Regions from separate parts of the Geobacter pickeringii genome, predicted to be linked through region 2. Evidence: riboswitches for the same ligand, from Rfam matches in the RefSeq annotation. Region 2 holds a riboswitch; the other holds the start of a gene.
What was found. Region 2 has a riboswitch for molybdenum cofactor ahead of GPICK_RS06600 (aldehyde ferredoxin oxidoreductase family protein). Riboswitches for the same ligand answer to the same signal wherever they lie in the genome.

Region 1 (4,409 bases), 470 kb from region 2:
TCCGGATGGCATCGAGCCGCTCCGACCGCTCCAGCTTCTCCGCAAGCATGCCGAAGGCCTCGCGCATGATGTCGGAGGCACTCTTCTTCGTTGTCTCCATGAGCCGCCTGATCCCCTCCATCTGCTCGTCGGTGACCCGCACCGAGACGATCGTCGGCTTGGTGTTCACGTAAACCGATTTCCCCATTGTTTCCTCCCCGATTTGTATCTAGTGGAGCCCGACGCCCCGGCGGCCGGCCTTCCTGCGCCAGCCGGTGACAGGGCCTTGGCAAGTTCAGTACCAATGCCGCTGTCGACGCGGCGCAACGCTCCCCCTGTAGCGGGGCAACCCCGCAGACGGCAAGGCTTTTCGGATTCTGTGGAAGTGGGGCGAAGACGCGGGGGACCGGGGTGGGGAGAGCGGCGGATGCCGTTCCAAAACGTCACAGCCGTTCCAGGACGGAACATTCGTATGCGTCAATGCAGAACGGCGTTAAAAAAATGCGTATTCGTTATTCGGAGCTATCTCGTCGATTTTAACCTGCAATTTCGAACAAATTCAAAGCATTAGCTCGAATCGCCAGAGCGACTCGAATCAGTTGGTATGCGACTTGCCAAAGCAATAAAACAATCGTTCTACAAAGCCGTATGCACAACCGTCATCCGCAGCATCGGTCGAACCAACCACCGCGGCGGCACCGCCGCCCACAACACAAAGGAGGAAGTACACATGGCACTGGCAGATCAAACGTTCGGTTTCTTCATCCCCACGGTAACCCTCATGGGGGTCGGCTCCTCCAAGGAGACCGGCGCCCAGGTGAAGGCGCTCGGCGCGAAGAAAGCACTCCTGGTGACCGACAAGGGGATCTCGGCCATGGGGATGGCCGACCAGATCAAGCAGCAGGTGGAAGCCGCCGGCGTTGCGGTCGTCATCTTCGACGGCGCCGAGCCGAACCCGACCGACACCAACGTCCACGACGGCGTCAAGGTCTACCAGGAGAACGGCTGCGACTCCATCATCTCCCTCGGCGGCGGCAGCTCCCACGACTGCGCCAAGGGGGTCGGCCTCGTGATGGGCAACGGCGGCAACATCCGTGACTTCGAAGGGGTTAACAAGTCCACCAAGCCGATGCCTCCCTTCGTCGCCATCAACACCACCGCCGGCACCGCATCCGAGATGACCCGCTTCTGCATCATCACCAACACCGACACCCACGTGAAGATGGCCATCGTCGACTGGCGCTGCACCCCGAACATCGCCATCAACGACCCGGTCCTGATGGTCGGCAAGCCGGCACCGCTGACCGCCGCCACCGGCATGGACGCCCTCACCCACGCGGTCGAGGCCTACGTCTCCACCATCGCCACCCCCATCACCGACGCCTGCGCCCTTCAGGCAATCCGCCTCATCGCCGACTACCTCCGCCCGGCGGTGGCCAACGGCAAGAACCTCGAAGCCCGCGACAAGATGGCCTATGCCGAGTACCTGGCCGGCATGGCCTTCAACAACGCCAGCCTCGGCTACGTCCACGCCATGGCTCACCAGCTCGGCGGCTTCTACAACCTCCCCCACGGCGTCTGCAACGCCATCCTGCTTCCGTCGGTCTGCGAGTTCAACATGATCTCCAACCCGAAGCGCTTTGCCGACATCGCCGTTGCCATGGGCGAGAACATCGACGGGCTCTCCGACGTTGATGCCGCAGCCAAGGGTATCGCCGCCATCCGCAAGCTCTCCAGCGACATCGGCATCCCCGCGGGACTCACGGCGCTCAACGTGAAGGAAACCGACCTCCGCATCATGGCCGAAAACGCCATGAAGGACGCCTGCATGCTGACCAACCCCCGCATCGCCACCCTGGACTGCGTGGTCGGCATCTACAAGGCGGCAATGTAAGAACGGCTGCCGCTTTCGCGCACCGGAGCAGCGGCAGATACAAGCACACTCTCCGAGCCTGCCGAGCCTAACAGGAGATCCTCACGGCTCAAGGCCACTGGGTGCCGCCGGAAACGGCGGCGCCTCCCTTTCGGAAAGGAGAACAATTATGACTAACCGCATCGAGAGAAAGGGAGATATCGTTCATGGATAAGATCATTCGCGTCAACATGGCCGACCTGAGCACCAGGACCGAGGCGGTGCCCGCCGCCTGGGCGGGGCTCGGCGGCCGCGGCCTCACCTCCACCATCGTCGCCGCAGAAGTCCCACCCACCTGTCATCCGCTGGGGCCGAGCAACAAGCTGGTCTTCGCCCCGGGGCTCCTGACCGGCACACCGGCCGCCAACTCCGGCCGCCTCTCCGCCGGGGCCAAGAGCCCCCTGACCGGCACCATCAAGGAGAGCAACGCCGGCGGCACCGCGGCCCAGATGCTCGCCCGCCTCGGCATCAAGGCGCTCATCATCGAGGGAATTCCCAAGGCCGACGCCTGGTACAGCCTCCACGTCTCCCTGGACGGCGTCGCCATCCAGGAAGAGACGGAGCTGCTCGGCAAGGGAAATTTCGCCGTCATCGAGGCCCTGGAGGCCCGTCTCGGGAAGAAGACCGGCATCCTCACCATCGGCCCGGCCGGCGAGCTGAAAATGACCGCCGCCAACATCTCCGTCAAGGACCCGGACAGCAAGATCCGCAGCCACGGCCGCGGCGGCCTCGGCGCCGTCATGGGTTCCAAGAAGATCAAGTTCATCACCATCGACGACCAGGGTGCTCCCAAGGTTCCCATCGCCGATCCGGAGAAGTTCAAGACCGCCGCCCGGGCCTTCGCCAAGGCGCTCCTGGATCACCCGGTGAGCGGCGAGGGACTCCCCACCTACGGCACCAACGTCCTGGTGAACATCCTCCACGAGGCGGGGGGGCTGCCGACCCGCAACTTCACCGCGGGCCAGTTCGACGGCCACGACAAGATCTCCGGCGAGACCATGCACGACACCATCGTCGCCCGCGGCGGCAAGCCGAAGCACGGCTGCCACGCCGGCTGCATCATCCAGTGCTCCCAGGTCTACCACGACAAGGAGGGGAAATACGTCACCTCCGGCTTCGAGTACGAGACCATCTGGGGGCTCGGCGCCGACTGCTGCATCGACGACCTGGACGACATCGCCGTGGCCGACAACCTCATGGACGACATCGGCATCGACTCCATCGAGACCGCCGTCATGTTCGGCGTGGCCATGGAGGCCGGCATCCTCCCCTTCGGCGACAGCAAGGGGATCATTCGCATCCTCACGGAGGAAATCGGCAGGGGGACCCCCCTCGGCCGGATCCTCGGCGGCGGGGCGGGCGCCGTCGGCAGGGCCTACGGCGTCACCCGGGTGCCGGTGGTGAAGAACCAGGGGATTCCGGCCTACGACCCCCGTTCGGTGAAGGGGATCGGCATCACCTACGCCACCAGCACCATGGGGGCCGACCACACCGCCGGCTACACCATCGCCACCAACATCCTCAACGTCGGCGGCTTCGTGGACCCGCTGAAGAAGGAGGGGCAGGTGGAGCTCTCCCGCAACCTCCAGATCGCCACGGCGGCGGTGGACTCCACCGGCATGTGCATCTTCGTCGCCTTCCCGGCCCTGGACATCCCGGAGTGCCTCCCGGCCCTGATCGACATGATCAACGCCCGCTTCGGCATCAACCTCACCGGCGACGATGTGACCAACCTCGGCAAGCATATCCTGAAGGTGGAGCACCAGTTCAACATCGAGGCCGGGTTCACCAAGGAGCACGACCGCCTGCCGGAGTTTTTCAGGCTCGAGCCGGTGGCCCCCCACAACGCGGTGTGGGACTTCACCGACGCAGAGATCGACGAGTTCTGGAACTTCTAACCCCCTCCCCCCTCTCCCGCAGGGCGAGGGGGTAACAGTAAAAAATCAGCCCCCCGGCTATCGAGGTAAAAGCCATGGAGATCACCGTAAAACTTTTCGCCATGTTCCGTGTCGGGCGTTTTGCCGCGACAACCAATAAGTACCGGGACGGAATCACCCCGGCAGACATCGCCGGCGAGCTGAAGATCCCGGAACGGGAGGTCGGCATCGTGCTGGTCAACAGCCGGCATGCCAAGCTCGATCATCGGCTGTTCGACGGCGACATCCTGTCGCTCTTCCCCCTGGTGGGAGGGGGGTAGCGCCATGGATCTCCACGACTTCATCACGGCAGCGGCCACGGCGGACCTTCTCCCCTGGGCGGCCCAGGCGACGGCAGCCGCGCGGTTCGGCCTCACCGTCGGCCAGGTGGAGGAGGCGGCCCTCGCCCGTGGCCTCATGCCGGCCCGCTACCAGCGCAACCGCCAGACCATCACCGTGGAAAAGCAGCTGCGCCTGTTCCGCAGCCGGGCGGTCATCATCGGCAGCGGCGGCCTGGGGGGGTACCTGGTGGAGGAACTGGCCCGTCTCGGAGTCGGAAACCTGGTGGTTATTGATCCCGACATCTTCGAGGAGCATAACCT
Region 2 (4,409 bases):
TACCGGATGACTTAGGAGATTTCAGATATGCCCTACAACAACCTTCACATCCTCGTCCTCCTCCGGGAGATCGCCGACCCCCGCCCCCCCGCGCGGGTAACGACGCGGGGCGCCGGCATCGGCGACCGGGGGCTGCGGCGCCTCCCCAACCCGGCCGACCTCGTCGCCCTGGAGGAGGCCCTGCGGCTCAAGGATTCCCTCGGCGCCACCGTGACGGCCCTGGCAGTGGGCCCCGAGCGCCTCGACGACACCCTCCGCCTCGCCTTCTCCCTGGGGGCTGACCGTGGCATCCGCTTCTGGGATCACGGCGTGGAGGGTGGCGATGCCGCAGCCGATGCCCGCATCCTGGCCCGCATCGTGGGGATTCTCTCCCCTTCCCTCGTCTTCACAGGCAACCGGATGCAGGACCGGGGCGACGATCCGGTGCCGGCCCTGGCTGCCGCCACCGCCGGCATCCCCTGTGTCACCGCCGCCGTTTCGGTTCTCCCCGTGGAGAACGGAGTCGAGGCCCTGCGCAAGGGTGACCGGGGCTCCCGCCAGAGGGTCCGGGCGCCGTTCCCCTGCACGGTCCTCTTCGACGAGGGACACACCCCCCGCTATCCCTCCCTTGAGGCGGTCACCCGCTCCCTCGCCTTAAGCATCGAAGAGTGGGAACTGGCCGACCTGGGGATTCCCTTCTGGGAGGTGGGGGCCACCGGCTCCCGCCTGGCGACGGCCGAATTCTCCGCCCCCCGTCCCGATCCGGTGCGGGTCGTAACCCCGGACCCGACGCTCCCCGCCTTCGAGCGGATACTCTCCCTCCTCTCGGGGGGGATCAAGGCCCGGGAAGGGAAAACGCACCAGCTCACCGCCGATGAGACGGCGACGAAACTCTGGCAGATCTTCCGCGAGGAGGGACTTGCACAATGAACTATCGCCTGGCGCAGCATGTGGAGCTGGTGGAACGCGAAGGGGAGCACTTCCTCATGGCAAAGACTCCCCTCTGCGTCGTGCGACTGAACGCCCCGCTCATGGAGCTCGTCAGGCGCGCCCGGGAAGGGGCCATCACCGCCGCGACCCCGGCGGAGACCGCTGTGCTGGAACAGCTGGTGGCAAAGGGATTTGTGGAGAGGGACCGGCAAGTCTCTGAAGAGCACTCGGACCTTCCCAGCGTCAGCATCGTCATACCGGTGAAGGACCGGGCCGGAGAGCTCGGGCGCTGTCTGGCCTCCCTCAACGGCCTGAACTATCCCAAGGAACTCCTCCAGATAATCGTGGTGGACGACGGGAGCAGCGACGACTCGGCAGAGGTGGCGCGCCGGGCCGGAGCCCGGGTTGTCCCTTCAGGGGGCACGGGCCGGGGGCCGGCCGCGGCCCGCAATGAGGGGGCCGTGGCCGCCCGGGGGGATATCCTCGCCTTCATCGATTCCGACTGCACCGCCTCCAGGGAGTGGCTCATGGAGCTGATACCGGCGTTCAACGATCACCGGACCGCGGCGGTGGGGGGGCTCGTGGACGGCATGTGCACCGAATCAGCCGTGGACCGCTACGAGGCGGTCATGTCGAGCCTCTCCCTCGGCTCCCGGGAGCGCACGGGAAGCGGCGGAGACGACACCTTCTACCTGCCGAGCTGCAACCTCCTGATGCGCCGCCTCGCCTTCCGGAGCGTGGACGGTTTCGACGACTCCATGCACGTGGGGGAGGACGTGGACCTGACCTGGCGCCTGCGGGACCATGGCTGGACCATCACCTACCTCCCGGCGGGAAGGGTCTTCCACGAGCACCGGAGCACCCTCCGCTCGTTCATGTCCCGCCGGTTCGACTACGGCACCTCCGAGGGGATGCTCCAGATCCTCCATCCCCAGCGGCGGAAGCGGATGGTCGTCCCCCCCCTCCTGGCTCTCCTCCTGGCCCTGTGCGCCATGGCCCCCTTCACCGGCTGGTGGACGCTCCTGATGGCAGCCGGAGTCCTCGCAACGGACGCAACGGCCGTGAGGTTCAGGATGGCACGCCGCAACATCCCCATCGGACTGGGCGCGCTCATCTCCGGCCGGCTCCGGGCCCTGGGAAGCCTCGTCTACTACCTCTGCTACCACCTGGTGCGCTACTACTCGATTCCCCTCGTGTCCCTCGCACTGGTGGTGCCCCTCTTCTGGCTGGTTCCCTTCGGCGCCCTCCTCTGCGCGGCCAAGGTGGACCATGCCATCAGGAAACCGAGGCTGTCGTTCGTCCCTTTTGCCGGCATCTACTTCCTTGAACAGGTGGCCTACGGGGCCGGCGCCTTCTGGGGATGCCTGAGCCGGAGATGCTTCGCCTCCTATCGGGTGGTCATCCTCCGGCAGATGGAGGCGTCGGGGTAAGAGTCGGAAATAATGCCTTCTCCGAGCCTGCCTGCCTGCGGGGATAACTGGTATCCCATGGCGTCAGGCCAATGGGTTTTGCTGGAAACGGCAAGGCCTCCCTTTGGAAAGGAGAATTATCGTGGTTCGCCAAAACCACACAATTCAATAAAGGGAAAGGAGTATCGGTATGGACAGAATCGCGCGGATTGACATGGGGGCAGCGGGTGGTCCCAAGGTGACCTTCGAGGAGGTTGGCGAGTATGCCGGTTTGGGCGGCCGTGCCTTAACGTCGCTCGTCATCGCCACGGAGGTGCATCCCCTCTGTCATCCCTTGGGAGCGGAAAACAAGCTGATCTTTGCCCCGGGAATGCTCTCCGGCACCACCGGCTCCATGACCGGCCGCCTCTCGGTGGGGTGCAAGAGCCCCCTGACCGGCACCATCAAGGAGTCCAACGCCGGCGGCCAGGCGGCCCAGGTGCTAGCCCGGATCGGCTATGCCGCGGTCATCCTGGAGGGGAAACCTGCCGGTGACGACCTCTACAAGATCATCATCAACAAGGACGGCATCACGGTGGAGGTGGACAACAGCCTGCAGTTGATGGACAACTACCCCCTCGTTGAGAAACTGCGGAAGGAATACGGCGACAAGGTTGCCTACATCACCATCGGCTCGGCCGGTGAGCGGCAGCTCCTGGCCGCCTCCATCGCCTGCACCGACCCGGAGCTGCGCCCCACCCGCCACTGCGGCCGCGGCGGCGTCGGCGCGGTCATGGGTGCCAAGCGGGTGAAGGCGATCATCCTAGACGACGCCGGCATGAAGATGCGTCCGGCCAAGGAGCCGGAGAAGTTCCGGGACGCCAACCGCAAGTTCGTGGAGGGGCTCCGCAAGCACCCGGTCACCGGCGAGGGGCTCCCGGCCTACGGCACCAACGTCCTCACCAACGTCCTCAACGAGGCGGGGGGCTATCCGACCCGCAACTTCAAGGGGGGTGTCTTTGAAGGGTCCGCCAAGCTTTCCGGCGAGGCCCAGGCCGAGCTGGAGGTCAAGCGGGGGGGGACCGCCACCCACGGCTGCCACCGCGGCTGCGTCATCCAGTGCTCCGGCATCTTCAACGACAAAGACGGCAACTACGTCACCAAGCAGCCCGAGTACGAGACGGTCTGGTCCCACGGTGGTCACTGCGGCATCGACGATCTCGATACCGTGGCAAAACTGGACTACATGGATGACAATTTCGGTCTCGACACCATCGAGATGGGGGTCACCATCGGCGTGGCCATGGATGCGGGGCTGGCGGAGTTCGGCGACCGCGAAGCGGCCATCAGGCTCATGGAGGAAGTGGGCAAGGGTACGCCCCTGGGACGCGTGCTCGGCTGCGGCGCCGAGATCACCGGCAAGGTCTTCGGCGTGGAGAAGGTGCCGGTGGTGAAGGGGCAGGCGCTTCCCGCCTACGACCCACGCCCCATCCAGGGGATCGGCGTCACCTACGCCACCACCACCCAGGGGGCCGACCATACCGCCGGCTATGCCATCGCCACCAATATCCTGAAAGTCGGCGGGGACGTGGATCCGCTCAAGACCGAGGGGCAGGTGGAGTTGTCGCGGAACCTCCAGATCGCCACCGCCGCCATCGACTCCACCGGCATGTGCCTCTTCATCGCCTTCGCCATCATGGATCAGCCGGAGACCTTCCAGGCGCTCCTCGACATGCTCGGCGCCTTCTACGGCATCACCATGACCGGCGACGACGTAGTGGCTCTCGGCAAGAAGGTGCTCTCCGCCGAGCGCGACTTCAACAAGCGGGCAGGCTTCACCAAGGAGCACGACCGGCTCCCCCGCTTCTTCTACACCGACCCGATCGCGCCCCACAATCAGACCTTCTCGGTACCGGACGAGGAGCTCGATCAGCTCTTCAACTGGTAGCAGCATGGGGGGCGGACCCGACGGTCCGCTCCCGTCCCGTCAGACAGTCCGAAAAGGGAGACGCCCGGCAATGGAAGCCCCTCTCATACATCTAACCCTGACCCTGCCCTCCTCGCTGATTGGAGAGTTCTTTCCCATCCTTCAGCAGGGCTTTCTCGTCACGG

Region 1: it holds a riboswitch for molybdenum cofactor, as region 2 does, so the genes downstream of both, GPICK_RS04560 (aldehyde ferredoxin oxidoreductase family protein) here and GPICK_RS06600 (aldehyde ferredoxin oxidoreductase family protein) in region 2, are expected to answer to the same signal.

Annotation. Positions count from the first base shown of each region.
Region 1 is NZ_CP009788.1:989,976-994,384, reverse strand. It holds gene GPICK_RS04570 (ribbon-helix-helix protein, CopG family) at 1-187, opposite strand, end outside; gene GPICK_RS04565 (iron-containing alcohol dehydrogenase) at 710-1,873, shown strand; molybdenum cofactor riboswitch at 1,912-2,030, shown strand; gene GPICK_RS04560 (aldehyde ferredoxin oxidoreductase family protein) at 2,059-3,789, shown strand; gene GPICK_RS04555 (MoaD/ThiS family protein) at 3,864-4,088, shown strand; gene GPICK_RS04550 (HesA/MoeB/ThiF family protein) at 4,093-4,409, shown strand, end outside.
Region 2 is NZ_CP009788.1:1,461,659-1,466,067, reverse strand. It holds gene GPICK_RS06615 (ferredoxin family protein) at 1-15, shown strand, start outside; gene GPICK_RS06610 (electron transfer flavoprotein subunit beta/FixA family protein) at 28-909, shown strand; gene mftF (mycofactocin biosynthesis glycosyltransferase MftF) at 906-2,339, shown strand; molybdenum cofactor riboswitch at 2,347-2,469, shown strand; gene GPICK_RS06600 (aldehyde ferredoxin oxidoreductase family protein) at 2,509-4,245, shown strand; gene GPICK_RS16615 (hypothetical protein) at 4,316-4,409, shown strand, end outside.